2 regions of the Streptomyces sp. NPDC058295 genome follow, and region 2 is predicted to be linked to the other one. Evidence: predicted binding sites of a transcription regulator. Region 2 holds the regulator's gene; the other holds the start of a gene.
The links. Region 2 encodes HspR, which represses chaperone genes until heat shock. Its sites were predicted from a motif close to TTGAGNNNNNNNNNCTCAA; they were not measured.
Positions count from the first base shown of each region.

Region 1: lon (endopeptidase La) is a predicted target of HspR. The motif match lies at 2,212-2,230, and genes of this name have one in related genera.

Region 1 covers NZ_JBHVYO010000013.1:39,273-55,322, reverse strand. Annotated here, with positions in the region: gene lon (endopeptidase La) at 1-2,189, opposite strand, end outside; gene ACFVYS_RS16090 (GNAT family N-acetyltransferase) at 2,379-3,035, shown strand; gene ACFVYS_RS16085 (DUF5954 family protein) at 3,167-4,186, shown strand; gene ACFVYS_RS16080 (rhomboid-like protein) at 4,246-5,004, opposite strand; gene ACFVYS_RS16075 (spermidine synthase) at 5,278-5,964, shown strand; gene ACFVYS_RS16070 (response regulator transcription factor) at 6,087-6,827, shown strand; gene ACFVYS_RS16065 (ATP-binding protein) at 6,824-7,927, shown strand; gene ACFVYS_RS16060 (multifunctional oxoglutarate decarboxylase/oxoglutarate dehydrogenase thiamine pyrophosphate-binding subunit/dihydrolipoyllysine-residue succinyltransferase subunit) at 8,230-12,048, shown strand; gene fxsT (FxSxx-COOH system tetratricopeptide repeat protein) at 12,230-15,241, opposite strand; gene ACFVYS_RS16050 (aKG-HExxH-type peptide beta-hydroxylase) at 15,372-16,050, opposite strand, start outside.
Region 2 covers NZ_JBHVYO010000059.1:315-16,364, forward strand. Annotated here, with positions in the region: partial or broken gene ACFVYS_RS38145 (Fe-S oxidoreductase) at 1-429, opposite strand, end outside; gene ACFVYS_RS38150 (MraY family glycosyltransferase) at 760-2,031, shown strand; gene dnaK (molecular chaperone DnaK) at 2,127-3,965, shown strand; gene grpE (nucleotide exchange factor GrpE) at 3,962-4,618, shown strand; gene dnaJ (molecular chaperone DnaJ) at 4,658-5,833, shown strand; gene ACFVYS_RS38170 (heat shock protein transcriptional repressor HspR) at 5,839-6,291, shown strand; gene ACFVYS_RS38175 (hypothetical protein) at 6,407-9,517, opposite strand; gene ACFVYS_RS38180 (hypothetical protein) at 9,756-10,151, shown strand; gene ACFVYS_RS38185 (hypothetical protein) at 10,177-10,434, opposite strand; gene ACFVYS_RS38190 (WhiB family transcriptional regulator) at 10,480-11,973, opposite strand; gene ACFVYS_RS38195 (hypothetical protein) at 12,107-12,868, opposite strand; gene ACFVYS_RS38200 (hypothetical protein) at 12,876-14,129, opposite strand; gene ACFVYS_RS38205 (hypothetical protein) at 14,126-14,734, opposite strand; gene ACFVYS_RS38210 (hypothetical protein) at 14,772-15,401, opposite strand; gene ACFVYS_RS38215 (hypothetical protein) at 15,450-16,050, opposite strand, start outside.

The DNA of each region.
Region 1 (16,050 bases), on a different contig from region 2:
CGGCCGGTCAGGGAGACCTCGCCGGTCATCGCCACGTCCGTGCGGACGAGCCGGCCGGACAGCAGGGAGGCGAGGGCCGTCGTCATCGTGACGCCCGCGCTCGGGCCGTCCTTCGGGACCGCGCCCGCCGGGAAGTGGATGTGCACGCCCCGGTCCTTCAGGTCGCCCACCGGCAGCTCCAGTTCGGCGCCGTGGCTGCGCAGGAAGCTGAGGGCGATCTGCGCCGACTCCTTCATCACGTCGCCGAGCTGACCGGTCAGGGTCAGGCCCGCCGCGCCCGTCTCCGGGTCGGCCAGCGACGCCTCGACGAAGAGGACGTCACCGCCGGCCCCGGTGACCGCGAGACCGGTCGCGACACCGGGCACGGCGGTCCGGCGCTCGGCCGGGTCCTGGGCGGACTCGGGCACGTGGTGCGGCCGCCCGATCAGCGCGCGCAGATCCTCGTCCGCGATGGTGAACGGCAGCTTCCGCTCGCCCAGTTCGTGCTGGGCCGCGACCTTGCGCAGCAGCCGCGCGATGGACCGCTCCAGGGTGCGCACCCCCGCCTCGCGGGTGTACTCGCCGGCGAGCTTGCGCAGGGCACTCTCGTCGAGGGCCACCTCGTCCTTGTCCAGGCCCGCCCGCTCCAGCTGGCGCGGGAGCAGGTGGTCGCGGGCGATGACGACCTTCTCGTCCTCGGTGTAGCCGTCGAGGCGGACCAGCTCCATACGGTCGAGCAGGGCCTCCGGGATGGCTTCGAGCACGTTGGCGGTGGCGAGGAAGACCACGTCCGACAGGTCGAGCTCGACCTCCAGGTAGTGGTCGCGGAACGTGTGGTTCTGCGCCGGGTCCAGGACCTCCAGCAGGGCGGCCGCCGGGTCGCCCCGGAAGTCGGATCCCACCTTGTCGATCTCGTCGAGGAGCACCACCGGGTTCAGCGACCCGGCCTCCTTGATCGCCCGCACGATGCGGCCGGGCAGCGCGCCGACGTAGGTACGACGGTGGCCGCGGATCTCGGCCTCGTCGCGGACGCCGCCGAGGGCGACGCGGACGAACTTGCGGCCCATGGCGTGCGCGACGGACTCGCCGAGGCTGGTCTTGCCGACGCCGGGCGGGCCGACGAGCGCGAGCACGGCACCGCCGCGCCGCCCGCCCACGACACCCAGGCCGCGCTCGCCGCGCCGCTTGCGCACCGCGAGGTACTCGGTGATCCGCTCCTTCACGTCGTCCAGGCCGGCGTGCTCGGCGTCGAGGACGGCGCGGGCGCCCTGGATGTCGTACCGGTCCTCGGTGCGTTCGTTCCACGGCAGTTCGAGGACGGTGTCCAGCCAGGTGCGGATCCAGGAGCCCTCGGGCGACTGGTCGCTGGACCGCTCCAGCTTGTCGACCTCCTTGAGGGCCGCCTCGCGGACCTTCTCGGGCAGGTCGGCGGCCTCGACGCGGGCGCGGTAGTCGTCGGACTCCTCGCCCTCCTGTTCGCCGTTGAGTTCGCGCAGCTCCTTGCGCACGGCCTCGAGCTGGCGCCGCAGCAGGAACTCGCGCTGCTGCTTGTCGACGCCCTCCTGGACGTCCTTGGCGATGGTCTCGGCGACGTCCTGCTCGGCGAGGTGGTCGCGCAGCTGCTGGGTGGCGAGCTTCAGGCGGGCCACCGGGTCGGCGGTCTCCAGCAGCTCCACCTTCTGTTCGGCGGTCAGGAACGGCGAGTAGCCGGAGTTGTCGGCGAGCGCGGAGACGTCGTCGATGGCCTGGACGCGGTCGACGACCTGCCAGGCGGCGCGCTTGCGCAGCCAGGCGGTGGCGAGCGCCTTGTACTCCTTGACCAGTTCGGCGACGTGACCGGGCAGCGGCTCGGGGACGGTCTGGTCGACCTTCGTCCCCTCGACCCAGAGCGCCGCGCCGGGTCCGGTGGTGCCGGCGCCGATCTGCACGCGGCCGCGGCCGCGGATCAGCGCGCCCGGGTCGCCGTCGGCCAGCCGGCCGACCTGCTCGACGGTGCCGAGCACACCGGTGCTCGCGTAGGTCCCGTCGATGCGCGGGACCAGGAGTACCTGGGGCTTCCCGGGTGTTGAACGGGCGGCGGCCTGGGCCGCCTCCACCGCCGCACGTACGTCGGTGTCGTTGAGGTCCAGCGGAACCACCATGCCGGGGAGCACGACCTCGTCGTCGAGAGGCAGCACGGGCAGGGTGAGCGGTGTGGACGTCGATGCCATGATCTCCCCTTAGGCAGTCAAGTTGAGCTATGCCGACTCAATGCAGGTGAGTCTCCGAATGTTCCCCAGGAGGCGACCCGTTCGCTGTGGGCGATCACGACTGGTCCGGCCGACGACTTCGCCCTTACGGTCGGACGTAATAGCTCAATAGGCTGTACGGCTCTTACCGAGCCGCTCTCGGGGGGTCCCGTGGATCGTTTTGTCCAGGCATGGGTGGACGGGTGGGTCGTGTCGCGCGGGGCGGCTCCGCCCGTGGCCGAGCCGTGGGGCTGGACCGTCGACGTGGGAACGGGAATCCAGCACGTCACCCGGCACGTGTTCGGCGCGACGGACAGCGCGGTGTCGGAGCCGGCCGTCCGGAGGGTGGCGGGCGCGGTGACCGGGGCCGGCGTGTGGCTGAAGGTGTTCGCCGACCCCGCGGTGGTCGGGCCCTGGCTGGGGCCCGGCTGGTGGATCGACCCCGAGCCCGGCTTCCTGATGACGGCCCCGCTCCCCGACGTCCCGCCGGGTTCCGCGCCCGACGGTTACCGGACCCGCACCTGGTCGCGCGGCGGCGTGACCCGCACCATGATCGTCGCCCCGGACGGCTCCCTGGCCGCGCGCGGGCAGATCGCCCCGACCGGGGGCACGGCGGTCGTCGACCAGATCGAGACCTCCCCCGGCCACCGCCGCCGCGGGCTCGGCGCCCTCGTCATGCGGACCCTGCACCACGCGGCGCTCGCGCAGGGCGCCCGGACCGGGGTACTGGGCGCCACACCGGAAGGGCGGGCACTGTACGAGTCGCTGGGCTGGCGCGTCGAGTCATCGCTGACCAGCGCGAAGTTCACGGGAGACGCACGAGGGTGACGTCCGGCGGCCGGGAGGGCGCACCCTTCGCCGCCGCACGACGGGGCGCGCCCCTCGCGCCCCCTCCCCGTACCCCGCCCACTTCCGGCATTCACCCCGAAGTCGCCCGCCGACCCGACCACAATGCGCGTATGACCGATGACTGGAAGCGACGTCTCGACGCCCTCCACGCCGACCTGGTCCGCCGTGACGACCCCGTCGCCTGGGTGACGGAGGCGGACGCCGTCGAGGCTTCGCGCCGCTATCCGCACATCGCGCTGCGCGGACCCGTCTTCGGTGTCGCCGCACGGGACCGGACGGCCGCCGCGCCGACCTGGCGGCTGCTGAAGCCGGTGGTGGACGGCATGCCCCAGCAGGCCCGGGACGGGCTCAACTCGCACCTGTGGTTCAAGGCGAAGGACGGCACCGACGACCCGGCCGCCCGGCGCGAGCTGCTGGCGGCCGTGGCCGTGCTGGAGCGGGCCCCGGCCGACGAGGTGGAGGCGCTGGGCGTGCGCTACCGGGTGGTGCGCGGCGACGAGTTCGCCCGGACCGGCGACGACGGTCTGGAGCCGCCCCGGCCCACCGACCTCGAGCCCGTGAACCCGTCGTGGGAGGACCCGGGAACCGCCCCGTCGCCGGACGTGGGGTACGTCCTGGACCCCGACCGGGACGAGGGCCCGATGGCGGGCGCCCTCCGGCTGGGCCTGCGCGACTTCACGTACACGGGTGACCGCTTCCCTCCCGACGTGCGCGCGGACTCCGAGTGGGCGGCCCGGACGCACCCGGACGTGGTGCGGCTGCCGGTCGGCTTCTCGGTGGCCGAACGCGACGGGTCCGGCTGGACCCCGTGCGGGTCCCTGGCGGCGACCCCGCACGAGGCGCGCCGCTCGCTGTACGAGGGGATGGCCCGCGTCTGGTCGATGCTCTACCGCTTCGACGAGCACAAGAAGGCCCTGTACGCGCGGGCCGCGGAGGCGTTCCGGGCGGCCGGCCGGGCCGACGAGGCGAGCGTGGAGGACCGCCTGTTCCGGATCTGCCGCGTCGAGCGGATGGTCCGCCTCGGGCCCGACGGCCCCGAGCCGCCCCGCCCGTCGGACCTCGACGAGTACGGCCCCATGAAGCTCCACCCGACCCTGCACACGGACGGCACGGTCCAGTACGACGACTGACCGGGAGAGACCCGGCACCTACCCGCGACCGGGGCGACCCGCGACGGCCGGGCCGACGGTCAGCGGCCGGGCCGAAGATCCGCGCCGGGAAGCGGCCGGGCCCGCGGCAGGCGCCGGAGCCACGGCCAGGTGCCGACGCCTATCGCCAGCGCGATCAGGTGTCCCCAGTTCGTCATCGGGTCGGTGAAGGCGATCAGGTCCTGGAGCAGCATCCCGCCGAAGGCGGCGAGCAGCGGCCAGCGCAGCCGCGGCCCGAGCAGACCCGCCAGGGCGCCCACACTCGCGGCGACCCCGAAGCTGATGCCGTAGTCCAGGCGGTGCAGCGAACTGTCGGGCAGCCGTCCCACCAGCACGGCCAGGCCCACCGGCACCTCGGTCGCGAGGGTGGCCAGGACATGCCCGAGCAGGAAGACGACGGCCGTACGGACGCCGCCTACGCGTCGCTCCAGCGTCGTCAGGACGGCCAGGAAGCCGAGCGTGAAGGGGGAGGCGAAGCCGCCCGCCACCCAGAGCGCGCTGGCCACCAGCACCAGCACGGGTGTCCGCACCAGATGCGCGACATCGGTGCTGGAGCCCTGGTGCAGGGCGTGCACGAGGGTGGGGCCGACGTGCGCGGTGAGAAAGGAGGTGACGGCGAGGACGGCCGCGTACGAGAGGGTGAAGGGAACGGGGACCCGGTACCGGCGGCGGGGGGCCGCCTCGGCGGGCGGCTCTGAGGGCGGCTCGGCGCGGGGCGGCGTGCGCTGGCCGGGGATGCCGTCCAGCAACCCGCGGACGTCGGGCGGCGGCGGGCTCGTGGGTGCGGCCGTGCGTTCCACCGTGCGGCGCTCCTTCCGTTCCACCCCACCTTTCGTGCCGCGCCGGTCCGCTGTCTGTGACCGACACCACGCCCGAGCCGATTCACAGCAAGCTCCGAGACTTTCCCCAGCCGGTTCCCACGCTTCCCCGAAACTTTCCCCAGCCGGTTCCCACGCTTCCCCGAAGCCGCCCCGAAGCCACTGCGAACCCGTCCCGAACGGCCGTACGTCAACCTCATCCCCCGCCCACGGAAATCCCTCAACAAACCGTCAGGGAAGTGCGAGGATGGGCCGATGCCCATCCCGTACGACATCCCCGACGCGCCCGAGGTGCTGGACCGTCGCGAGGGCCCCTACGGTGAGGTCGTCCTGCGCCGGCACGGCGAGTTGCTCCAGATCATCGCCAACGGCTGCTTCCTGATGGACACCTCGGACGGCCGCTCGGAGCGGCTCCTGATCGACGCCGCGCTGGCCGCGCTGGACGGCCGCCCGTCGCCCGATCTGCTCATCGGCGGCCTCGGCGTCGGCTTCTCCCTCGCGCATGCCGCCGCCGATCCCCGCTGGGGCGCCGTCACGGTCGTGGAGCGCGAGCGCGCCGTCATCGACTGGCATCTGGACGGCCCGCTGGCCGCCCTGTCCGGGGACGCGCTCGCCGATCCCCGGTCGAAGATCGTCGAAGCGGATCTGCTCGACTACGTCAATGAGACATGCGACACGTTCGACGCGGTATGCCTCGACATCGACAACGGGCCCGACTGGACCGTCACCGAGGGCAACGACAGCCTCTATTCCACGACCGGACTCGCAAGCTGCGCACGGGTGTTGAGACCCGGTGGGGTACTGGCCGTGTGGTCGGCCCAACCCTCTCCGGAATTCGAGGGAACCATGAGGAATGCCGGGTTCCAACAGGTGCGTACCGAAGAGATCCCGGTTGCCCGGGGAGTGCCGGACGTCGTACATCTCGCCGTCCGACCTGGATAGCAAAGCCGTGGTGACTCCCCGTACGCTGCACCCCTGACGCCGATCATTTACGCGTCAACCGCAGTCATGCGCAGACATGGGATCACCCCACTGGTTCCGGAAAGCACACTCAGGGGCGGGCGATGGAGCAGACACACACCGCACACAACAGCACGGCGACGGCGACGCCGGGCGCGCAGCGGCGCGTTTTGGTGGTCGAGGACGACCCGACGATCGTCGACGCCATCGCGGCCCGCCTGCGCGCCGAGGGATTCCTCGTGCAAACGGCGGGCGACGGCCCGGCGGCCGTCGACACGGCAGAGGCCTGGCAGCCCGACCTGCTGATCCTCGACATCATGCTGCCCGGCTTCGACGGTCTGGAGGTCTGCCGTCGTGTGCAGGCCTCCCGTCCGGTGCCGGTCATGATGCTCACCGCGCGCGACGACGAGACCGACATGCTGGTCGGGCTCGGCGTGGGCGCCGACGACTACATGACCAAGCCGTTCTCGATGCGGGAGCTGGCGGCACGCGTGCATGTGCTGCTGCGCCGGGTGGAGCGGGCCGCGATCGCGGCGACGACTCCGCGCAGCGGGATCCTGCGGCTCGGCGAGCTGGAGATCGACCACGCGCAGCGCCGGGTGCGGGTGCGCTCGGAGGACGTGCATCTCACGCCCACCGAGTTCGACCTGCTGGTCTGCCTGGCGAACACCCCGCGCGCGGTGCTCTCCCGTGAGCAGCTCCTCGCGGAGGTCTGGGACTGGGCGGACGCCTCCGGCACCCGTACCGTCGACAGCCACATCAAGGCGCTGCGGCGGAAGATCGGCGCGGAGCGGATCCGCACGGTGCACGGCGTGGGCTACGCGCTGGAGACCCCGACGCCATGAGTTCCGGGCCGGACGGGCCGAGAAGCCCCGGGGAGCCCTGGGGCCGGGTACGGCCGTTCTCGATCAAGACCAAGCTGGGTGCGCTGGTCGTCGTCTCGGTGCTGATCACCACCGGCCTGTCGGTCATCGCGGTGCACACCAAGACGGAGCTGCGCTTCATCACGGTCTTCTCGATGATCGCCACATTGCTGATCACGCAGTTCGTGGCGCATTCGCTCACCGCGCCGCTGGACGAGATGAACACGGTGGCCCGGTCCATCTCGCACGGCGACTACACCCGCCGGGTGAGCGAGAACCGCCGCGACGAGCTGGGCGACCTGGCCCAGACGATCAACGTCATGGCGGACGAGCTGGAGGCGCAGGACCGGCAGCGCAAGGAGCTGGTGGCCAACGTCTCGCACGAGCTGCGCACGCCCATCGCCGGCCTGCGCGCCGTCCTGGAGAACGTGGTCGACGGCATCGCCGAGGCGGACCCCGAGACGATGCGCACCGCCCTGAAGCAGACGGAGCGGCTCGGGCGGCTGGTGGAGACGCTGCTGGACCTGTCCCGCCTCGACAACGGCGTCGTCCCGCTGCGCAAGCGGCGCTTCGAGGTGTGGCCGTACCTGTCCGGGGTGCTGAAGGAGGCCAACATGGTCGCCTCGGCGCGGGCCACGATGGGCTCGGGCGGCAACCACACGCGCACCGACGTCCATCTGCACCTCGACGTGTCCCCGCCGGAGCTGACCGCGCACGCGGACCCGGAGCGGATCCACCAGGTCGTCGCGAACCTGATCGACAACGCGGTCAAGCACAGCCCGCCGCACGGACGGGTGACGGTGAAGGCGCGGCGCGGGCCGCTGCCGGAGTCGCTGGAGCTCGAGGTCCTGGACGAGGGACCCGGCATTCCGCGCTCGGAGTGGCGCCGGGTGTTCGAGCGGTTCAACCGGGGAGCCGTCCGCCGTCCGCACGGACCGGGCAGCGACGGCGGCACGGGGCTGGGGCTGGCGATCGCCCGCTGGGCGGTCGATCTTCACGGCGGCCGGATCGGAGTGGCCGAATCCGAGCGGGGCTGCCGGATTCTTGTCACTCTTCCGGGAGAGTTTTCCGTCCCAAGTTGACGTAAAGTTCGAAGCGGAGCCACAAGATCCACCGGCGTTCGCGCAGCCGGACACGTGTGATCAGGCAGCGGACCGTCCCAGGTCGGCACGGGTCCGCACGCTCAGCGTGCGCGACCTGCATCAGCGCACCCCTTTTGACGCGCAACCGCGCTTGTTTCCCGCCATTTACAGCCGCGAAACGCGCTTTCCGATGTGACTTACGCGACGATGCACCGGCCCGGCCTGACCTTCCCCCTCCAGGGGGCGTAGCCTTTATTCCCGCTGTCCATCACCTTGTGAAGCGGAAGAGGGCGGTTGCCGCCGTGTCGCCACAGTCCCCCAGTAACGCATCGAGCATCTCGACCGACGCAGACCAAGCGGGCAAGAATCCCGCTGCCGCGTTCGGGCCGAACGAGTGGCTCGTCGATGAGATCTATCAGCAGTACCTCCAGGACCCGAACTCGGTAGACCGTGCCTGGTGGGACTTCTTCGCCGACTACAAGCCGGGGGCCGCCACTCCCTCGGCTCCGGCGGGTACTGCGGCCGCGGGGGCCGCAGCGACCACCACGCCCCCTGCGCCCGCCGCACCGGCCGCTCCGGCCCAGGCGGCGCCCGCTGCTCCGGCACCCGCGCAGGCTCCCGCGCCGGCCGCCGCCCCGAAGCCCGCGGCCGCCGCACCTGCCGCCGCTCCGGCTCCGGTGAAGGCGGCCCCGGCCGCCAAGCCGGCCGCCGCGAAGCCCGCGCCCGCCGCGGCCTCGGCCGCGCCGGCGCAGGGTCCGGAATTCGTGACGCTGCGCGGCCCCGCCGCCGCGGTCGCCAAGAACATGAACGCCTCGCTGGAGCTGCCCACGGCCACGTCCGTGCGCGCGGTCCCGGTGAAGCTGCTGTTCGACAACCGCATCGTCATCAACAACCACCTCAAGCGGGCCCGGGGCGGGAAGATCTCCTTCACGCACCTGATCGGCTTCGCGATGGTGCAGGCCATCAAGGCCATGCCGTCGATGAACTGGCACTACGCGGAGAAGGACGGGAAGCCCACCCTCGTCAAGCCGCCGCACGTCAACTTCGGCCTGGCCATCGACCTGGTGAAGCCGAACGGCGACCGCCAGCTCGTCGTGGCCGGCATCAAGAAGGCCGAGACGCTGAACTTCTTCGAGTTCTGGCAGGCCTACGAGGACATCGTCCGCCGCGCCCGCGACGGCAAGCTGACGATGGACGACTTCACCGGTGTCACGGTCTCCCTGACCAACCCCGGCGGTCTCGGCACCGTGCACTCCGTGCCGCGTCTGATGCCCGGCCAGTCGGTCATCATGGGCGTCGGCTCGATGGACTACCCGGCGGAGTTCCAGGGCACCAGCCAGGACACCCTGAACAAGCTCGGCATCTCGAAGGTCATGACGCTCACGTCGACCTACGACCACCGGGTCATCCAGGGTGCCGCCTCCGGCGAGTTCCTCCGCGTCGTCGCCAACTCCCTCCTCGGGGAGAACGGCTTCTACGACGAGATCTTCGAGGCGCTGCGCATCCCCTACGAGCCGGTCCGCTGGCTCAAGGACATCGACGCCAGCCACGACGACGACGTCACCAAGGCCGCCCGGGTCTTCGAGCTGATCCACTCCTACCGGGTCCGCGGCCACGTCATGGCCGACACCGACCCGCTGGAGTACCGCCAGCGCAAGCACCCCGACCTGGACATCACCGAGCACGGCCTCACCCTGTGGGACCTCGAGCGCGAGTTCGCGGTCGGCGGCTTCGCGGGCAAGTCCCTCATGAAGCTGCGCGACATCCTGGGCGTGCTGCGCGACTCGTACTGCCGCACCACCGGCGTCGAGTTCATGCACATCCAGGACCCGAAGCAGCGCCGCTGGATCCAGGACCGCATCGAGCGCGCGCACAGCAAGCCGGAGCGCGAGGAGCAGCTGCGCATCCTGCGCCGGCTGAACGCGGCGGAGGCCTTCGAGACCTTCCTGCAGACCAAGTACGTCGGCCAGAAGCGCTTCTCCCTGGAGGGCGGCGAGTCCGTCATCCCGCTGCTCGACGCGGTGCTGGACAGCGCGGCCGAGTCGCGGCTGGACGAGGTCGTCATCGGCATGGCCCACCGCGGCCGGCTGAACGTCCTCGCCAACATCGTCGGCAAGTCGTACGCGCAGATCTTCCGCGAGTTCGAGGGCAACCTCGACCCGAAGTCGATGCACGGCTCCGGCGACGTGAAGTACCACCTGGGCGCCGAGGGGACCTTCACGGGCCTGGACGGCGAGCAGATCAAGGTCTCGCTGGCCGCGAACCCGTCCCACCTGGAGACGGTCGACCCGATCATCGAGGGCATCAGCCGCGCCAAGCAGGACATCATCAACAAGGGCGGCACGGACTTCACCGTCCTGCCGGTCGCCCTGCACGGTGACGCCGCCTTCGCGGGCCAGGGCGTGGTGGCCGAGACCCTGAACATGTCGCAGCTGCGCGGTTACCGCACGGGCGGCACGGTCCACATCGTCATCAACAACCAGGTCGGCTTCACCGCCGCCCCGGAGTCCTCGCGCTCGTCGATGTACGCCACGGACGTGGCGCGCATGATCGAGGCCCCGATCTTCCACGTGAACGGCGACGACCCCGAGGCCGTCGTCCGCGTCGCGCGGCTGGCCTTCGAGTTCCGTCAGGCGTTCAACAAGGACGTGGTGATCGACCTCATCTGCTACCGCCGCCGCGGTCACAACGAGTCGGACAACCCGGCCTTCACCCAGCCGCTGATGTACGACCTGATCGACAAGAAGCGCTCGGTGCGCAAGCTGTACACCGAGTCCCTCATCGGTCGCGGCGACATCACCCTGGAAGAGGCCGAGCAGGCGCTCCAGGACTACCAGGGCCAGTTGGAGAAGGTCTTCACGGAGGTCCGCGAGGCCACCGCGCAGCCCGCCGCCGGCGACGCCCACGAGCCGCAGGACAACTTCCCCGTGGCGGTCAACACCGCCGTCTCCGCGGAGGTCGTCAAGCGCATCGCCGAGTCCCAGGTCAACATCCCGGACTACTTCCACGTCCACCCGCGTCTGCTGCCGCAGCTCCAGCGCCGGGCGACGATGGTCGAGGACGGCACGATCGACTGGGGCATGGGCGAGACGCTGGCCGTCGGCTCGTTGCTGCTGGAAGGCACTCCGGTCCGGCTGTCCGGCCAGGACTCGCAGCGCGGCACCTTCGGCCAGCGCCACGCGGTGCTCATCGACCGCGAGACGGGCGAGGAGCACACCCCGCTCCAGTACCTCAACGACGAGCAGGCGCGCTACAACGTCTACAACTCCCTCCTCTCCGAGTACGCGGTGATGGGCTTCGAGTACGGCTACTCGCTGGCCCGTCCCGACGCGCTCGTGATGTGGGAGGCGCAGTTCGGCGACTTCGTCAACGGCGCGCAGACCGTGGTCGACGAGTACATCTCGGCGGCCGAGCAGAAGTGGGGTCAGACGAGCGGTGTCACGCTCCTCCTCCCCCACGGCTACGAGGGCCAGGGCCCGGACCACTCCTCGGCCCGGGTCGAGCGCTTCCTCCAGCTCTGCGCCCAGAACAACATGACGGTCGCGATGCCCACGCTCCCGTCGAACTACTTCCACCTCCTGCGGTGGCAGGTGCACAACCCGCACCACAAGCCGCTGGTCGTCTTCACCCCGAAGTCGATGCTGCGCCTCAAGGCCGCCGCGTCGAAGGCGGAGGAGTTCACGAGCGGCCAGTTCCGCCCGGTCATCGGCGACTCGACGATCACCGACCCGGCGGCCGTGAAGAAGGTCGTCTTCTGCGCCGGCAAGGTCTACTACGACCTGGAGGCCGAGCGTCAGAAGCGCGGCGTCACGGACACGGCGATCATCCGCCTCGAGCGGCTGTACCCGCTGCCGGGTGCCGAGGTGCAGGCGGAGGTCAACAAGTACCCCAACGCCGAGAAGTACCTCTGGACCCAGGAGGAGCCGGCCAACCAGGGCGCCTGGCCGTTCATCGCCCTGAACCTGATCGACCACCTGGACCTCGCGGTCGGCGCGGACGTGCCGCACGGCGAGCGCCTGCGCCGCATCTCGCGTCCGCACGGCTCGTCCCCGGCGGTCGGTTCCGCCAAGCGGCACCAGGCGGAACAGGAGCAGCTGGTGCGTGAGGTGTTCGAGGCCTGAGCCTCCGAACCGCCTGACGAGCGCGTCCGACGAACCTGTCCGACCACCGTCCGACGGCGAAGGGCCCGCCCCCCGAGGTTTCGGGGGGTGGGCCCTTCGCCGTTCGTCCGGACCGCCGGACCGGCCGTCAGGGGTCGGGCGGTCCGGGGGGCAGGCCGTCGGGCGGGCAGCCCGTCGGGGGTCAGGTCGTCTGGGGTTCGAAGTCCCAGTACGGCCGGTTGCGGGAGCGCGCCGAGATGGTGTGCACATGCTGCTTGCCCAGCGTCGCCTCAAGGTCCGACAGGGCTTCCTGCTCGACCTTCTCCGCCTGCCGCCGGTCCCGCAGTCCGCGCAGATCGGCCGCGTACGCGATACGGGCCGACAGGGTGAGCGGGTGCGTGCGCCCGAGCAGCTCGGCGGCCCGGGTCGCCGTGTCCCTGCTGAGCGCTGCCGCGCTCTCGGTGTCGCCGACGAGGTTGCGCAGGGCCGAGGCGTTGAGGGCGCACCCCAGACTCCAGGGATGGTTCTCCCCGACCGCCTCCGTCATGGCGGCCAGCGCCTGTTCGAGGAGGACGTGGGCATGTTCCCGTTCGCCCACGTTGCGCAGGATGAGCGCCTGGTTGGCGCGGGCTCCGGCGACGAAGGGATGGTCGTCGGCGAGCATCACCTCGTAGCGGGCGACGACGGCCTCGCTGAGCTCCCGGGCCTGGTCGATGTCGCCGTGCTCCCGCGCGAAGCAGCTCTGGGCGCAGCCGAACATGAGGGTCCACGGGTGCGTCTCGCCCATGACCCGCTCGCCGTTCTCCAGGACGGTGCTGAAGAGCTCGCCGGCCCGCGCGCGATCGCCGTTGCGGTAGTGGCACAGCGCGAGGTTGTACTCGGCCTTCAGGGTCTGCGGGTTGCTGTCCCCCATCACGATCGCGTTGTCGCGGACGCTCTGCGCCTGGATCGATTCGGCCTCGGTGTAGCGGCCCAGCAGCCGCAGGTCGATGGAGTAGGAGATCTGCGAGTCGAGCGTCCACGGGTGACGCCCCTTCAGCACCAGCCGCCGCGCCTCCATGACCTGCCGGTCGATCTCCAGCGCCTCCGGGTACGCGCCGAGCAGGCGCAGCGAGACGGCCACGTTGTTGCGCGCGTTGAGCGTGCGTGAGTCCTGTTCGCCGAGGAGCTCGTGGTAGGCCAGCTGACTCCATCGGGACAGTTCGAGCGCCTCGTCGTAGCGGCCCAGGCCGCGCAGGTCGGCGGCGAGACCGCTGGCGAAGCGCAGGTGCTCCAGGTCCTGCGCTCCCCGTTCCTCCCGCAGCTGGTCGACGGCCGTGCGGTTGAGGGCCTCGGTACGCGCGTACTCACCGCCGGCGCGCAGCACGTTGACGTAGTGGAACGTCAGCTCCCAGATCCTCGGGTGGCTCTCGCCGAGAAGGGAACGCCAGGACTCCATGGCGCGTTCGCCGAGCTTGCTGCCGGCCACGTACTCGCCGGAGAAGTACATGTAGCGCAGGCAGTTGAGGACCAGGCCCTGGACACCCGGGTCCCGGCTGTTGAGGACGTCCGCGTACTTCAGGTGCGGCACGATGTCGGCGTACCGCTGCCACAGGCGGGTGTCGGTGGGCCTGCGCGGATCGGCCGCGGCCAGCGCCCGGCGCACGACATCGATGAACTCGGCCCGGTCCGCGTCCGGCATGTCCTTCTGCACGATCTGGTGGACCATGCGGTGCAGGTAGAGCGACTCACCGGAGGAGACCACCTCGTCGCCGAGGGTCTCGTGGGACTCCAGGCGCACCACGGAGTACTGACGGAGCTGACTGATCGCCTTGTTCCACAGCAGCGGGTCGTTGAGCAGCCCGGCGATCTGTTCGGGCAGGTCCCCGCTCGGCATCTCCTTGAGGAGGCGTACGGGGATGAAGCCGGGCGCGAAGAAGGTGCACAGCCGCAGGAGGTCGACGGACTCGGGGACGGTCTCGCGGAGTTTGTTCAGCAGTATCGACCAGGCGGTCTGGAAGGCGAGCGGGAAGTCCGCCGAGACCTTCACGACGTCCTGGTCGATGCCGCCTTCCAGCAGTCCGATGTACTCCTGGACCGACAGGTCGGAGTCGTTGAGCCAGCCCGCCGTCTGGTCCAGCAGCAGCGGCAGGTCCTCCAGCGCCTCCGCGAGCAGGTCCGCCTCCGGCTCGGCGAGACGCGGCGCGCGGCGGCGGATGAACGCCACCGACTCGTCCCGCGCGTACACCGGCACCTCCAGCAGCATGCTGTTGTGCTCGCTCCACTCGGGGTTGCGCGAGGTGATGATCACGTGCCCGGGGCCGGTGGGCACCAGGTCCCAGATCTGGTCGGGCTCGTCGGCGCCGTCCAGGATCAGCAGCCAGCGAGCGAACGGGTCGCCCCGGCGCAGCGAGTCCCGCACCGCGCGCAGCCGCTCGCCGTACTCCTGCCCGGTCCGCAGGCCCAGTTTGGGGGCCAGTTCGGCCAGCAGCCGTCGGTAGGTGACCCGTTTCTCGGCGTTGACCCACCAGACGACGTCGTACTCGGAGCCGAAGCGGTAGACGTATTCGGCGGCGAGCTGGGTCTTGCCCACCCCCGACATGCCGTGGAACGTCACCACGCCGGCGCCCGGCGCCGCGCCCTGCAACTGGTGATAGGCGTCGTTGAGCAGGGACTCGCGGCCGGTGAAGCGCGTGTTGCGGCGCGGTACCCCGCCCCACACCTCGGGCATGGACGCGGGGAAGCGCGGCGCGCGGCGCTCGACCGCCGCCGTCTGCGGGAGCGGTCCGGCGGGCAGGCCGAGCCGGTCCAGCAGACGCCGCTCCGCTTCGTCGGCGCCCACGTTGATCAGTTCGACCGGGGCGAGTACGGCGGCGGCGGTGGGCACGGACGCCGTGGTGACGGAGACGGCCGCGAACCGGGACGGGTCGGGGCCCACGACCTCGCCCAGCGCCGTGTTCCACTCCTCGCGGGTGCGCGGGCCCAGTTGGAAGTACCACTCGCTGACGAGCACGAGGATCCGGCCTTCGGCCATCTTCAGGTGGCGCAGCAGGTCCACGAGCGGGACGTCCGCCGGCGAGTCCCATCGCTGGAACACCACGCGCAGCCCCCGGCGCTCGAGCCGGTCGCCGATCCAGGCCGCCCAAGCCCGGTTGAAACCGGCGAAGCTGATGGTGACGGTCTGATGCGCCGCCTCCCCCACGGTCGTCCCGACCGGCGAACGAGCTCCAGACATGCAGCGGCCTCCAGCGCGTAGTCCACGAAAATCCTAGAACCTCGGCGCATCGCTGGTAAGTGCGGCGGGCCCGCGAACGACACCTCGGCGCGACGATCTTTCCGCAGTGGACGGCTCGGCGCCGGTATCTTCACCCATTCGGCCGTGGCACGGACGGGGTCTGACGTCGCGTCCACAACGTGCGTGCGGCCTTCAGGTACGCCTGGGCCCGGGCCGTGTGGCCCCGGGGCGCGGGATGGGCGGCCATGTCCTCGTAGGCGGCGGCCATGGCGTCGACGAACCGCCGCCCGGGGGCGGTGAGGTGCGGGGCCCCGACGAGCGCGGGCAGGGCCGCCCCGACCTGGGCCCGGTAGCGGGCGTGCTGGGCCCAGGCCGACTCCCGGTGCGCGGGGTCGGCGGTGAGGGCACGGCGCTGGAAGAAGTCCGCGAGTCCCAGATGCGCGTAGGCGCCCTGCAGCAGGCCGTCGAACGGGCGGGGGTCGGGCCTCCAGGGCGCGAAGTACCGTGCGTCCGGCCCTGCCTGATGGAGTGTGGTCAGGTCGCTCAGCGCCGCCAGTTTGGCGTGCTGGAGTTCGTGGACGAGCGTCCCCGCGAAAGCCACCGGTGAGGGCGGGGTGCTGCACAACAGCGCGCCGAAGGCGTCGCGCCGGGTCGCGCTGCAGCCACCGTCCCCGTCGTCTTCCGCGTCCGGCGGCATCTCCAGGGGCACCAGGCACCGCAGCAGCGCGACCGCCTCCGCCACCCGGTGCGCTCCGCCCGAACGCAGGGCGGCGGCCGTGCCCGACCAGGCCTGCAACCACCGTTTGCGT
Region 2 (16,050 bases):
CTTGCGGCCCGCGCGGGAGGGCAGGTTCAGCAGGCGGATCGCCATCAGGACGACGATGCCCAGGATCGTCATCACACCGATGAACTCGATGTAGAGCTCGAAGGGCAGGAAGTCGCCGATGATCGGCAGCACCCAGTCGGCCTCGAAGAGCTGGCCGAAGGCCTGGGCGAGGGTCGGCGGCAGCGTCAGGAAGCCGATCGCCACGAACCAGTGGGCGAAGCCCACGATGCCCCAGCGGTTCATCCGCGTGTGGCCGAGAAACTCCCGTGCCAGCGTCACGCTGCGCGCGTAGGGGTTGTCTTTCCGGGTTCCGGCGGGGAGCGGCTGGCCCAGCTTGAAGTACCGGACGAACTGGCCGATGGCACGTGCGATCAGGGCGACGCCGACCACGGTCAGAAGCAGCGACACGATGATCGCGGCGAGTTGCATTTGGGGGCTCCTCGGGCCTGCGAGGGAAATTACTAAGCGGTAACTTATGCAGTCCGTTTGAGACTACCCCGTATTCTCCGTCGCACTGTAGCGGGATGCGGAGTGATCTCAGTCGCTGAGGGTTGCCTCAGGATCGGGTCGGCTTCGGGCGGGTGGAGTGTCGGGTTCCGGTTGGGATCCGGCGGGGATCCCGATGGAGATCCGACGGGGATCCGACGGGGATCCCGATGGGGATCCGGATGGGATCTTGCTGGGGTCCGGTTGGGATCGGGTGGCGAATCGGCCGTGTTATTCGTACCAAATTGGTACATATGTGACTAATTTATATCCGTGCTCTACGGGATCGTCGCCGCCATCACCGCCCTGTTCCTCGCCGCCGTCCTCGCCGCGCTGCTGCGCGTACCCGCCCTGCGCCTGGGGTTGCTCGACCGGCGGCAGCGGCAGCGGCGGGTGCCTCTGTTCGGGGGTGCCGCCGTGGTGCTCGCCACCTGCCTCGTCGCGGTCGCCGGGGACTGGACGGGCATCGCCCCGCTCGGTGACGGCATCGAGGTGCTGCTCGCCGCCGGGGGCGTCGTCGCCGCGCTCGGGCTGGTCGCGGACGTGTGGCGGCTCAACGCACGGTTCCTGGTGGTCGGTACGGCGGTCGCGGCCGCCTTCGTGGTGCCGTACGGCGACACCGGGGTGGTCGCCGGAGTGGCCGGTGTCGGCTGGATCACCTTCGTCGCCCTCGCCTTCCGGTCGCTGGACCACGCCGACGGAGTGGCCGGAACCGTCGGGGTCGTCACCGCCTTCGGGGTGGCCGCCTGTGCCGCCGTCGAGGTGATGGACGGGCTGGCGGTACTGCTGAGCGTGTTCGCCGCCGCGCTGACCGGGTTCCTGATGCACAACTGGCCTCCCGCGCGTGTCGCCCTCGGGGCGTGCGGATCGCTCTTCGCGGGGTTCCTCCTCGCCGCGGCCGCCGTGATCGCCCGCGCGGGGCACGATCCGGTCGCCGGCGCGGGGGTGCTGGTCGCGCTCACCGCGGTCGCCGTGACCGACGTCGTCCTGGTCGTGCTGTCCCGGCGGCTGGCCCGACGGCCGTTGCTGCGTGGCGCGTCCGACCATCTCGCCCACCGGCTGCGGCGGTTGGGGCTCACCGCGCAGGGGGTGACCGTCCTGCTCGGTGCGGCCGCCTTCGCCGCGGTGCTCGTCGGGGCGCTGGTGCACGCCGGATGGGCCGACGCGCGGGCGGTGCTGTGGGTGGCCGGCGGGGCACTCGTCGTCGTGCTCGGGATGCTGCGGGTCGCGGTGTACGGGCCCCCACGCGCGCGTGGCCGACGCGACCGGCGGGCTCGGCGTGCCCGTGCCGCGGGCGTCGCCCGGGGTGCGGGTGGTGCCGTCGGTGGTGTCGGCGGCGCTCTTCGGGAGGCGCGGCTCGCGGGTCGTTCCGTGCCCCGTCCCGAGCGGCGTCCCGAGCGGCGTCCCGGGACGGGTTCGGCGTCGGTGTACGCGCCCCGGCGTCAATCCGAGGACCAGGCGCACCACCCGGATCCCGGTGTGCGGCGAACCGGTCGATCCGTATCGCCGCAGGTCAACGCGTCCTTGCGCGTAAGGAACGGATAAGAGTTGAGTGGGTACGACTCAGGTCTGTTGACCGAGAGGTGAGCCTCGTGCACACTTGAGTCCGTTCCACTCAAGTCAGCTGGAGGAAGATCACCATGGCACGTGCGGTCGGCATCGACCTGGGCACAACCAACTCCGTCGTCAGCGTTCTGGAGGGCGGCGAGCCCACCGTCATCACCAACGCCGAGGGTGCCAGGACCACGCCGTCCGTCGTCGCCTTCGCCAAGAACGGTGAAGTGCTCGTCGGCGAGGTGGCAAAGCGCCAGGCAGTCACGAACGTGGACCGGACCATCCGCTCCGTGAAGCGTCACATGGGCACGGACTGGACGATCGAGCTCGACGGGAAGAACTTCAACCCGCAGCAGATGAGCGCGTTCATCCTGCAGAAGCTGAAGCGCGACGCGGAGGCCTACCTGGGCGAGAAGGTGGCCGACGCGGTCATCACCGTCCCGGCGTACTTCAACGACTCCGAGCGTCAGGCGACGAAGGAAGCCGGTGAGATCGCCGGTCTCAACGTCCTTCGTATCGTCAACGAGCCCACCGCGGCCGCGCTCGCGTACGGCCTCGACAAGGACGACCAGACGATCCTCGTCTTCGACCTCGGTGGCGGCACGTTCGACGTGTCCCTCCTGGAGATCGGTGACGGCGTCGTCGAGGTGAAGGCCACCAACGGTGACAACCACCTCGGTGGTGACGACTGGGACCAGCGTGTCGTCGACTACCTGGTGCAGCAGTTCAAGGCCGGCCACGGCGTGGACCTCGCCAAGGACAAGATGGCGCTCCAGCGTCTGCGCGAGGCCGCCGAGAAGGCGAAGATCGAGCTGTCCTCGTCCACCGAGACCTCGATCAACCTGCCCTACATCACGGCGTCCGCCGAGGGCCCGCTGCACCTGGACGAGAAGCTCACGCGCGCCCAGTTCCAGCAGCTGACGGCCGACCTGCTGGAGCGCTGCAAGACGCCGTTCCACAACGTCATCAAGGACGCCGGCATCAACCTCTCCGAGATCGACCACGTCGTTCTCGTCGGCGGTTCGACCCGGATGCCCGCCGTCGCCGAGCTCGTCCGCGAGCTGACCGGCGGTCAGGACGCCAACAAGGGCGTGAACCCGGACGAGGTCGTCGCCATCGGCGCCGCGCTCCAGGCCGGTGTCCTCAAGGGTGAGGTCAAGGACGTCCTGCTCCTCGACGTGACCCCGCTGTCCCTCGGTATCGAGACCAAGGGCGGCATCATGACCAAGCTGATCGAGCGCAACACGACGATCCCGACGAAGCGTTCGGAGATCTTCACGACGGCCGAGGACAACCAGCCGTCGGTGCAGATCCAGGTCTACCAGGGCGAGCGCGAGATCGCGGCCTACAACAAGAAGCTCGGCATGTTCGAGCTGACCGGTCTGCCGCCGGCGCCGCGTGGCGTCCCGCAGATCGAGGTCGCCTTCGACATCGACGCCAACGGCATCATGCACGTCACGGCCAAGGACCTCGGCACCGGCAAGGAGCAGAAGATGACCGTCACCGGCGGCTCTTCGCTGCCGAAGGACGAGGTCGACCGCATGCGCCAGGAGGCCGAGCAGTACGCGGACGAGGACCACCGCCGTCGCGAGGCCGCCGAGTCCCGCAACCAGGGCGAGCAGCTCGTCTACCAGACGGAGAAGTTCCTCAAGGACAACGAGGACAAGGTTCCGGCCGAGGTCAAGACCGAGGTCGAGGCCGCCGTCGAGGAGCTGAAGGCCGCGCTCAAGGGCGAGGACACCGCCGAGATCCGCACGGCCACCGAGAAGGTCGCCGCGGTCTCGCAGAAGGTCGGCCAGGCCATGTACGCCGACGCCCAGGCCGGTCAGGGCGCCGACGCTCCCAAGGCCGACGCCCCGAAGGCGGACGACGACGTCGTGGACGCCGAGATCGTGGACGACGAGCGCAAGGACGGTGCCGCGTGACGGAGGAGACCCCGGGCTTCGAGGAGAAGCCCGACGTCCCCTCCGGCGCCACCCCTGAAGACGCCGAGCCGAAGGCCGCTTCCCCCTCCGCTTCGGCGGCGGGGGAGGCCCCGGCCGGGGACACGAACCAGACAGCCGGTCTGGTGGCCCAGCTGGACCAGGTGCGCACCGCTCTGGGCGAGCGCACCGCCGACCTCCAGCGCCTCCAGGCCGAGTACCAGAACTACCGCCGCCGGGTCGAGCGCGACCGGATCGCGGTCAAGGAGATCGCCATCGCGAACCTCCTGACCGAGCTCCTGCCCGTCCTCGACGACATCGGCCGCGCGCGGGAGCACGGCGAGTTCGTCGGCGGCTTCAAGTCCGTGGGCGAATCGCTGGAGACCGTCGCGGCCAAGATGGGCCTCCAGCAGTTCGGCAAGGAGGGCGAGCCCTTCGACCCGACGATCCACGAAGCCCTGATGCACAGCTACGCGCCCGACGTCACCGAGACGACGTGCGTGGCGATCCTTCAGCCCGGGTATCGGATCGGCGAGCGCACCATCCGCCCCGCGCGGGTGGCCGTCGCCGAACCGCAGCCCGGTGCATCGGCGGCCAAGGGCGACGAGGCCGAGGCGGCCGACGACAAGGAGAGCGGTGGCCCGGACGAGGGCTGAGCTCGATCGGATGAGTGAAGGGGAGGAGGGACGTCGAGGATGAGCACCAAAGACTTCGTCGAGAAGGACTTCTACAAGGTCCTCGGCGTCCCCAAGGACGCCACCGAGGCCGAGATCAAGAAGGCGTACCGGAAGCTCGCCCGCGAGTTCCACCCGGACGCCAACAAGGGCAACGTCAAGGCGGAGGAGCGCTTCAAGGAGATTTCCGAGGCGAACGACATCCTCGGTGACCCCAAGAAGCGCAAGGAGTACGACGAGGCACGCGCCCTCTTCGGCAACGGCGGCTTCCGTCCCGGTCCCGGTGCCGGCGGCAACTTCAACTTCGACCTGGGCGACCTCTTCGGCGGCGGTGCCCAGGGCGGCGGTGCCCAGGGCGGCTTCGGCGGCGGCATCGGGGACGTGTTCGGCGGCCTGTTCAACCGCGGCGGCCCCGGCACGACCCGTACCCAGCCCCGACGCGGCCAGGACATCGACACCGAGGTCACCCTGACCTTCACGGAGGCGATCGAGGGCGCCACGGTCCCGCTGCGCATGTCCTCGCAGGCCCCCTGCAAGGCGTGTTCGGGGACGGGCGACAAGAACGGCACCCCGCGCGTGTGCCCGACCTGTGTCGGCACCGGCCAGGTGGCGCGGGGTTCGGGCGGCGGCTTCTCCCTGACCGACCCCTGCCCGGACTGCAAGGGGCGCGGCCTGATCGCCGAGCATCCCTGCCTGGACTGCAAGGGCAGCGGCCGTGCGAAGTCGTCCAGGACCATGCAGGTCCGCATCCCCGCCGGGGTGACGGACGGTCAGCGCATCCGGCTGCGCGGCAAGGGCGCCCCGGGCGAGCGTGGCGGCCCGGCGGGCGACCTGTACGTCGTCGTCCATGTCGGCGCCCACCCGGTGTTCGGCCGCAAGGAGGACAACCTCACGGTGACCGTGCCGGTGACGTTCACCGAGGCGGCACTCGGTGGTGAGATCAAGGTGCCGACGCTCGGCGGGCCGTCCCTGACCTTGAAGCTTCCGCCCGGCACGCCCAACGGCCGCACCATGCGGGCGCGGGGCAAGGGCGCGGTCCGCAAGGACGGCACCCGCGGCGACCTGTTGGTCACCGTAGAGGTGAGTGTTCCGAAGGACCTGTCGGGGAAGGCTCGTGAAGCGCTGGAGGCGTATCGCGAGGCGACCGCGGGCGAGGACCCGCGGGCGGAGCTGTTCGAGGCCGCGAAGGGAGCATGAGAGTGATGGACGGCCGTCGGCGTAACCCGTATGAACTGACCCAGGAGACCCCGGTCTACGTCATTTCGGTGGCGGCCCAGCTCTCGGGCCTGCATCCGCAGACGCTACGCCAGTACGACCGCCTGGGTCTCGTCTCCCCCGACCGCACCGCCGGCCGGGGGCGCCGCTACTCGGCCCGCGACATCGAGCTGCTGCGCACGGTGCAGGCCCTGTCCCAGGACGAGGGCATCAACCTGGCCGGCATCAAGCGGATCATCGAGCTGGAGAACCAGGTGGCCGCGCTCCAGGCCAGGGCCGCGGAGCTGGAAGCCGCGCTGGACGGCGCGGCCACGGCGATGCAGCAGCGGGAGGCGGCGGTGCACGCCTCCTACCGGCGGGACCTGGTGCCGTACCAGGAGGTGCAGCAGACCAGCGCGTTGGTGGTCTGGCGGCCCAAGCGGCAGCAGCCGACGGACTGACACCTGGCGGCACGTGGACGAAGGAAGGGGCCCGGAGATTCGTCTCCGGGCCCCTTCCTTCGTGTTCTACGGGCGCTCCTCGGCCATCTGCGGCCGCCCCGTCCTCGTACGGCCGTCAGCCGTCGATGCCGACACCCGGCTCGGGTCGCTCAGGGCCCGGCGGCTGTTGCTGCGTCTGCTGCGTCTGCTGAGGCTGCTGGGCGGGCGGTCGGTTGGCGCCACCCTGGGGCACACCCATCTGCCAGAGATGCGAACCGGAGACGCCCGGGGCGGGAGAGGGTGCTGGGGTCGGGGAGGGAGCCGGGGCTGGGGCTGGGGCTGCGGTTTGGGGCTGGGCAGGGGTCGGTGACGAGTTCTGGGCCGGCGTCGGGGTTGAGGGCTGGGCCGGCGCGGGGGTTGAGGGCTGGGCCGGAGTCGGTCGCGGTGCCGGTGCCGGAGTTGGTGCTGCGGCTGGTGCGGGGGTGGTGACGGGCTTCGGGGCCGGGTCCGCGTCTTGGTCCAGTTCCGTGCTTGGTTCCCGGTCCGGGCTGTGGTCCCGTTCTGTGCTCGGGTTCCGGTCCGTGTTCGGGTCACGGTCCGTGTCGCGGTCACGTTCCGTGCTCGGGTTCCGGTCCGTGTCGCGGTCACGTTCCGTGCTCGGGTTCCGGTCCGTGCCCTGGTCCTGTTCCGTGGTCGGGTGCCGGTGCGCTGTGGGCTCGGACTTCTCCTGGGGGAGGGCGGGGGGCTGGGGGCCGGCGGCCGGGGGAGTCGGCCCCTGGTTCAGGTCCGGGCGGCGCCAGCGCTCCGGGATCGTCGAGGTCCGTCGTACCGCTTCGGTGTCGCCTGCCGCCGCCGCGGCGACGGCGCGTGCGCGCAGGGCGCTCTGGCGGGCGATCGGAGAGAAGCCGGGGGCGGCGTTGCCGGTCTCGGACGGCAGACCGCGAAGGCCCATGCCGTTCAACTCAACCTGGATTCCAGTCTCCGGGGCGAAGATCTCGCGCGGCAGCTGCCAGGAGGCCGCACCGTCCACGTCGACGCGGTGTTCCCTGCCGTCCACGGCGAAGGTGAGCCCGTAGCCGATGTACTGGTCGTCCTTGTCGAACAGCAGGTCCCCGGAGATCTCCCCACCCCGGTCGCGCACCTCGGCGGCGAGGACCTGCAGGGCGGGCGGCAGGGGGTTGGTGCGGCCGAGGCTGCTGACATAGCCGTCGGCCCTGGCCGTCTTCCGCTCCCCGGTGCTCTCGTCCAGGTAGTCGGCCTGGAACCAGGTCTCTCCGCTCTCGTGCCGGTAGGTCTCGATCGCGCCCACCTCCGCCCGGCCGATCGTCAAACGCGGGTTCTCGCCCGTGCCGTACCGGGCGAGCATCTCCGGGTACTGGACCTGGTGCTGGAGCGCGGCCGGCGGCGACGAGCCGACGATCGTGACGCGGGCGTCGGGGTTCTCCCGCAGGATGATCTCGGCGTTGGCGACCCCCGTGCCGCCGGACCCCGCGATGATCCAGTGCTGGGCGGCGTGCGGGTCGAAGCGGTTCTCGGCGACCTCGTCGCCCAGCAGCGCCCGGCCCTCGGCGGCCTCGCGCGCCGCCTCCCACTTCTGGGTCGACGCGAGGGCGGTGAAGCAGTTGTCCATGCGGGTGGCGGCGGCGCTGTCCAGGCCGGCCGCGAGGGCGTCCTTCAGCGAGGACGACTCCAGGGCGTCGAGCACGGTCCGGGCGTCCGCGCCGCCCCGTTCGGCCTGGGTCAGCCAGGCGCGCATCTCGCCCGCGAGGGCTGTCCCCTGTCCCTCCAGTTCCCGCAGTCGTTCACTGATCAGCCGTACGGCCTCGCTCCGGCTCTCCACCCCGCCCCGGCCGCGGGGCATTCCCGGTACGGCATCGGGCGTGAGGCCGGTCGCGACGCTCGGCGTCCCGTCGCAGGCCACCCACAGCGGGGTCCCGCTCTCCTTGCCGTCCTCGCCCAACGCCCGCACTTCGGCGAGGAGTTCACCGTCCCGGCCGAGGCGCAGCCGGGCGTGGCCGTTCACCACGTCGCCCTGGGTGGCGAGCTGGTCCTCCCAGACCCGTACCGCGTGGATGGACACCCGGTGCCGGGGGTCTTCGACCGCCGAGTACGGGTCGACGCCCATCCACCGGGCGAGGTCGCGGTCCTGGTCCGCCGACTGCACGATCCCGTTCCCGGGGTCGAGGTGCCAACGGCCCGCCCCGTCCACGAGCAGCGCCTCCGGGTCCCGCCCGGTGAGACTCGCGCCGCCGCCGATCACGACCTTGCGCAGCGGGAACTGTCCTTCGGCGAGCTGCCCCGCCAACGTCTGGACGGTGCGCTCGCTGACCTGCGCGCGGTACTCCGCCCACCGCTCGGCAGCGGGTTCCAGCTCGTCGCGCGGGAGCGGCAGCCCGTTCTGGTCGTAGCCGGGCATGGGCATGGTGACGTCCCGCCGCCCGATGAACGCCTCGACCTGGCGTTCTGCGCGCAGCGCGGCGTCGCGGGAGGCCTGCAGGGCGGTGGCGTCGGCGGGGGAGAGGTTCTCTATGGGGTGGGCGAGGGCGCTGACCAAGCGCCGGGAGCCGACGGAGAGGAAATCGGCCGACACCCGGTGTCGCACGCGTGCCGCCCTCTCCTGGGGGCGGAACGCTTCCTCGTCGCTCAGGGCGGCGGTCGGCCGGATGCCGTACGGATCAAGCAGGGCCGAGAACTCCGCGCGCGCTTCCATCTGCTGCTGAGGGGAGAGACCGGGATCCGCGCTACGCGTGGCGAGCCAGTTGAGCTCACCTATGCGGCCTCTGTCCGCTGCGGACAGCTCCTGATCCGCCGGGAGTTGGGCTCCTTCACGCAGAAGGTCTTCCCGCACCGGAGCCAGACCCTCGGCGGCGCGTTCGCGCACCGCCATGAGTTCACCGAGTTCGTGGGCGAGCACCCGGCCCAGCATCTCGGTCGGAAGACGGTCGGAGACACGGACCACGTAGTTCTGCGATGTCGTGTTCGTCGCCGTGTCGGCGATCGTCCCTGTCACCAGGGGAACGGCGTCCACCCAGACCGTCGCGGACTCCCCCTGGCTGTCCCGCAGTACGAAGAACTGACGTCCCTCCTTGGTGCGATCCGCATCGAGGGAGTCCAGGCCGTCTCCGAGGACGGCGGCGGCCACCGAGGCCATGCCGCGCCTTGCGGCCGACACGAGTTCATCCTGGTGCGCGTGTGGGTACTGCGGCAGTGTGCCCATCGCCGTCCGGGGATTGGCCCAGCTGTCCATGTGATGCCCCTCCCCGGGCCCGGTACCTGTTCAAATCGCACAACAGCTCTAGGATCATGTCATGTTGAGAGCCCGTTCCTCGTTGGAAGCGCACCTGTACATGGACTTGCATCCATGCCAGTGCGGGAGCCCCGACTTCGATCGCCGGCACCGTCTGGAGCAGCGTGGTGACGACATCGTCGCCGTCTACGAGGGCGCCTGCAGTGAATGCGGCCGGAACCGGAATTTCACTTTTTTGATGGCGGACGAAATCCCACCCCCGCCGCCCGCCTTCGGCGGTACACAGCCGTCCCAGATCATCGATCCCGGTGAGTTCGCGGAGGTCGCGCACCGCGTCTCTCGCCGCGCCGGGCTCGACATGCTCAACTCACCCGAATCCGAGCACCGCACCTACCGGGGCGCGATGGCGTACGCGCTGGCTGCCTTCGAGGAGCTTCCGAAGTTCGTTCCTCCGGGGCTGGACGCCATTCCCGCATCCGCCTTCACCTCCGAGGTGGGCAGGGCCCGCTATGAGCGGGAACCGGCGAAGTTCGACCGCGACATCCTCGAGATGGACATCGACCTCACACGCAAGATCATCGCCGACATCGACGCGGTCAGCCCTCCGCCCGGGGGGACCGGACCCCGGGCCTGAGGGCGGGCTCGGCGGCGCGGACGGCTCAGCCCAGCTGTTCCGTCGTGCCGTCCGGGTGGATCAGCAGGCGGATCGCGCCGCCGTAGCGGTTGTCGGTGATGGTGGCCGGGGTGGGGGCGCCGAGTTGCTGGGCGCGTTGCTGGAGGATCGCCAGGACCACGTCCTGGATGTCGCCGTAGGGCGGGGCGGTGACCGGGACGCCGTCGATCAGGCCGGCGTTGGGGGAGAAGACGTGCACCTGGGCGTCCGCCGTGGCGGGGGGTGGCGGCGTCGGTTCGGTCATCGGGGGTCGGGGTTCCTTCCGGCTCGGTTCCGGATCAGTTCCGGCTCAGGCGCTCTTCGCCTCGTCCTGTTCGGTGACGTCCACGGCGAGGTCCACGGTGACGTCGACGGTGCGAGCGTACGTGCCTCGGGCGAGGCGCTGAAGGCGGCCCGACTTGACGAGGGCGGACAGTACGTTGCTGATCGTCTTCGAGGGGTCGCCGTAGACGCCGGGCGGGAGGGCGCGCAGGACGTCGCGGGCGGAGAAGGGGCCGGGGAAGGTCGACACGGCCGTCTCCACGGCGGCCCGGATGCTGGGGGCGCCGGAGGGGACGAGGGCTGCGGTCTGCCCTGTGCCGGTGGACGTCCTGCCGGTCGGGACCGGATGCGGGAGGCACGCCCTGATGCCTTGCAGTGCGGTGCGGATCGGCTCCAGGTGGACCTCGTCGCCGTCCGAGGCCCCGGTCGCGGCCAGCATGGTCGCCACCTTCTCTATGTTGGCGAGCGAGGAGGCCAGCTCGCGCAACAGGGGTTCCAGGAAGTCACGGCGCAGGGCCGCCACCGGGTCGGTGGTGGCGAGTTCGACCGAGACCGAGCCGGTGAGGGCGCGGAGCGGGCCGGCGGTGTCCGGGGTGCCGTCGGCGAAGTCGCGGGAGCCTCGGCCCCCGTCCGGAGCAAGTGCCTCCACGGCCTTGCGCGCGGCGCGGATGGTGTCCGGCATCTCCGGCGCGATCTCGCCGCCCGGCACGCTCGCCAGCATCGTGACCAGCTGCTCCAGGCCGGTGAGCGTGGGCAGGGCGGAGCGGATCAGAGGGGCCAGCAGAGCCTGTCGTACGGCCTGGGCGGGATCCTCGTACGAGAAGGCGATCCGCTGCCCGGACTCGGCCGGTGCCATGTCCTCGCTCCTGCTTTCCGGGTGGGTGGGTCTGGAATGGTGGGTGCTGCTGTGCGGCTGCTGTGCGTTGGTGTGCTCGTGCAACTGTCGCGGGATGGCGGGCAACTCGCGGCGTGACCTGGCCAGTTGGTCCTGGCGCGCGTCGAACGCGTCGAGGATTCGCTCCAGCGTGGGCCGGCCGTGCTCGGCGTCGTGCCGGCTGGCCGTGTCGGTGCTGCGGGAGCGCAGGCGCAGCAGCCGGCGGGACGTTTCGCCGGAGCTGTAGCCGGGGCCCGCGCCGGGGCCGTCCACCGTGTGGGTGGGCAGGTCGCCGTTCGCGTCGCCGACGCCGAGGGCGCGGCGGATCCAGCGGCGGTCGTCGAGCGTGGTCGCGGCCGCGTAGCCGTAGGGCTCGGCGTGGGCGACGGCGTCCTGGAGGCATTCCGCCCACAACGGGCAGGAAGCGCACAGGTCGCGGGCGGTGCGGAGCAGCACGAGGTGCTGGTGGCGCTGTTCGGGCGAGGTGTACGGAATGTCCGTGGGTGCCTCCAGCAGCGGATGCTGGAAGACGTCCGGTCGGCGCTGGCAGGGCAGAGCGGCGTCGGGAGTGTGGACCCCGGCCCCCGCCCCCGCTCCCCGTACCGGCCCGCGCGCGGGGCGCGTGGGCAGCGCCGTATGGCTGGCCATAGGCATGTGTGTTGTCCCCCGTGGTGATACGTGATCGGGGGGGAGCCTAAATCGTTCGGTCAACCCCGTGCAACGCATCTGCAAAGCATGTGCCGACTTGGCACAGTGACGAGACGAAACGTTCACACGGGCCTCAACTGTCCGTCGGGTCACTGGCTTTGTGCGTCCGCAGGCGGCCGAGTGCCTGGCGGGCCCGGCCTGCAACCGCTTTCACGCTGCTTCCGCGCATCGCCAGTACGCCGAGCACGCCGAGGAATCCGAGCGGTACACCCGCTTCCGGCAGGAACATCCCGACGACGGACGCGATGACGAGGATCACATCCGCGAGGACGACGGTGATGCCCCGTCGGCCCGGGTGCTCCTTCACCATCCAGGCGCCGAGGAGTGCCATTCCGGCTAGCGCCCAGTAGCCGAAGGCGGCTGCGCCGGTGACGGTGGCGCCGGCGTCCTCGCTCGTGCGGGCAGCGTCGCCGACCGCGGAGAAGTAGCCGGTGAAGGCGATGGCGAGGATGCTCACCCCGATCGCCAGGAGCAGCTGGGTGCGATGGCGGAGGAGCCAGAGCGCGAGGCCGAGGAGCAGCGCGGTGACGACCGCGAAGAAGCTGGAGCCGCTCTGGGAGGCGAGGGTGATCACCGTGTAGAGCGCGGCCACGCCGAAGACGACGCGGGGGAGGAGCCGGACGGCCCAGGCGTCGCTCTTCTCCTGGCGGAGGAAACGGCGGAGGAGCGGGAGGGCCGGGGCGGTGGACGCCGGGGCGGTGGATGCCGGGGTGGTGGGTGTGTCCGGCCGGTCGGCGGCGGGCTGCGGGGTGGTGCGCGGGGTGCGGGGGCCGCCTGGAGTACGGGAGGTGCCTGGGGTGCGCGGAGTGCGGGCGTTGCCCGGGGTGCGGCTCATGGGCCGGTCATACTCCCATTCCGGTGTCGTTCGACTGCTCCGGGGCCGGAGGCGCCTTCGGGGGAGCCGTCGGGGTGTCGGTCCTGTTCGAGGCGACGACCGGCTTCGCCTGCGGGGTGACGCCGGGGAGGAAGCTGTGCGCCTGGGTGGCGGCTGCCCCCGTTGCCGGGAGGGTGAGCGACTCGAGGGGGGCCGGGCCCGTCCTGGCGTTGACGGTGACACCGGGGAGGTACTGGCCGTGGGTGCTGACGGCGACGGGTGGTGGTCCCGCCGGTGAGCCCGATTCGGGACTGCGGAGGCCGGCCGCCCACTGCTGGTCCTCGACGCTGGGCAGCGTGACCTCGTGGTCCGGACGCAGGACCTTGATCTCCTCGATGAGCTTCTCCACGTCGGCCGCGCGAGCGGGGCCGTCCATGGTCGCCACCCGGGCGCACACCTCCAGGACGGCGGCGCGCTGTGCCTCGGGGGTGGGGAGCGCCGCCAGCTGCTTCAGGTCCAGGTGGCCCGCCTTGGTCAGCGGTGTGTACTTCGCGTCGCTCTCGTCGTACGAGAAGGTGTGGACCTGGGCACGGACGGCTTGAGAGGCCAGCAACTCCTGTGTTTCCGGGGCGAGATCGGCGTACTTCTGCGCCGGCGCCGGATACATGAACTGGATGATGTCGAGCTTGCCGTCCTGGCGGAGCTGCCGGGACTCCGTCTGATAGGCGACGGTTCCCGGGTTGAGCTCGGCCATGAAGAAGAGGGCCTCGTTGTCCGTCTTCGCTGCGTACTTCTCGGAGAGGGTGCCCCAGGCTTCGTAGGCCAGGGCCAGACCCGCCTTCTCGTCCAGGTCCAGCGCGTCCTGCACTTCCGTGTCCCACAGATGGAGTCGGCCCAGCGCCTCTCCACCGGGCGTGCCCTCCAGGTACCGCAGGGTGTCCTGCACGATCGAGTTCTGTGCCTCGGTGTACGCAGCCGCCATGTGCATGCTGTACAGCTCTTCCCCGGGCTCCATATTGATCTGCGGGTGATCCTCCAGCCGGTAGGACCAGAAGGTCGACCTGGTGTCGGGGGCGGGCAGGTCCACATCCTGAGCGGCCGCGAACTCCCGCAGCCGCTGGTGGAGTTGCTCCCTGTATTCCTTCTCCGGGAGGTGGTCGATGCCCTCGCGCAGCCCCCTCGCGATCCGCTTGGCCTCGGCCTCGGTCAGCTCGGGCTCGACGGTCCGCTGCCGGTCACGGGCGTTGTCGAGGACTCGGTCCGGGATGTGTGCCTGGATCACACGGCCTCCGGCGGATAGCAGGTTGCTTTGATCGACGTGCGGCGGAGCGCACCCGGTGCTCGGACGGATCCAGGCTTGACGGAGAGAACGGTGAGATGGCCCTCGGGCCCTTCCTCCCGCCAGATCGCCATGCGGTAGGGGTCCATGTCCTCCAGGCGAAGGTCGCTGGGCATGAGCCAGTGCCGGTCGTGCGGCGGTTCCGGGAAGGCAGGGTCGTCCCAGGCGCCTGCGAAGGAAGGGTCACCGAGCACGGTGCGGGCAGCCCCCACATAGGCGGCCCATGTCTCGGCGGCTCGGGTGAGGACCTCCTCGTTCTCGGACGACTCCTCCGCGGACATGTGCCAACTCGTCCAGCTGAGCTGTTTGACCGGAGCCCAGCCGGCGGAGCGCACGGGGAAGAGGGCGAGGTCCTGGCCCGTGCCACTGCGCACGGTCAGCACCCGCTCCGCCGACGTCGGCTTCCAGCCGAACAGCGCGCACCAGTCGTCCAGTGCCTGGCCGGGGTTCGGCGGGCCCGCCCAGACGGCCGGCCAGTCCACGTGCTCCAGTCCCCTGAGCTCCTCGGCCAGCTGCTCGGGGCTGCGGTCGATCGTGAGGCTCGTCATTGCTTGTCACCTTCCTCGCGTTCCGCACGGCTCCGGTTCATCCGCGCCGCTCCTGCCGACGGGACTCCACGTGGTCGGGGTCATGGCAGACGAGTTCGATCCTCGCATTGGCCGGTACCGGACCACGTCGTGCCGTTGCGCCGAGCGTCGCCCTGAGCTCGAACACCGGTGCCTGCGGTACCCGGAACCGCCACACCGCGACGCGGTGCGGGTCCTGGTACTCCGTACGCCACCCGGCGTCGGGCCAGGCCCCCGGACCCGGCAGCTCAGGGAAGTCCGGTGTGTCCCAGGTGCCGTTCCAGGCGGGGTTTCCCAGCAGGCCGCGCAGGGCGGTCAGGCAGGCGGTCCAGTGGGCCTCCGCCAGGCCGGCGACGAGGGGGTTCTCGTCCGTGTCCCGGGCCCGGGCCGACCACACCGTGTGGTCGATCCGGGTCACCGGGCCGCCGGGGGTGGCGGAGGCGAGGTACAGGCGGCCGCCCAGGGCCGTACGGACGCGCAGTCCCGCCTCGGCCCACAGCGGACGCCAGTCGAACCCGGCGCACCACCTCGCCCGCTTCTCCGCGTCCTCCGGAACCCCCGCCCACACCGTGGGCCAGTCCACGCCGATGAGCCGCTCCAGCTCCGCGACCAGTTGGCCGGGACTGCGGTCGGCGGTCAGGGCGGGCATCGGATAACTCCTTGGTGTGGGAGGGAGGCGGGGGGCGGCGGGGCGGGGCTAGACGCGGCCGCTGGGGCCGCGCGGGTCCCTCGGAGGCGGGGCCGGGGCCGCCGGGGGCGTCGGCTGGCGGGGGACCGACGGTTGCTGCACCGGCGGGTGAGACTGGGGCGCGACGGGACGTGGCTGGGGAGCAGGGGCCGGACGCGAGTGAGGTTGCGGCTGAGCCTGAGGTTGCGGCTGAGCCTGGGGCTGCGGCTGGGGAGCCGGCGCGGTGCCGCTGTTCTGGCTCGGTGCCTGCGTGGCGCTGACCCGGTTGCCCCTGCGGCGGCGACTCGGGTCGCCGCCACTCTCGTCGAGAGGCTTGGGCTTCTCGAACTGGTCCCGGTAGTTCTTGTGCGTCATCTGGGCGCCCTCGTACGCGGCCTTGTTCTGTTCCTTCTTGCTCATTTCGAGGTGACCGTTCCGCTGCAGTTTCCCCCCGAGGACCTTGTTGTCGAAGCGCCTGGCAGCGCCGCTCGCCACGCGTCCGGTGATCCGGCCGGCAGTGCCGTCCTTGGGGGTGATGAGACCCGCTGTCTTGTCGACCAGCTTCGAGCTGCTCGCGCTGGCCGCATCCCCGACGCCCAGAGCGTCGTCCGCGCCCGCGACCTGCGGGCTG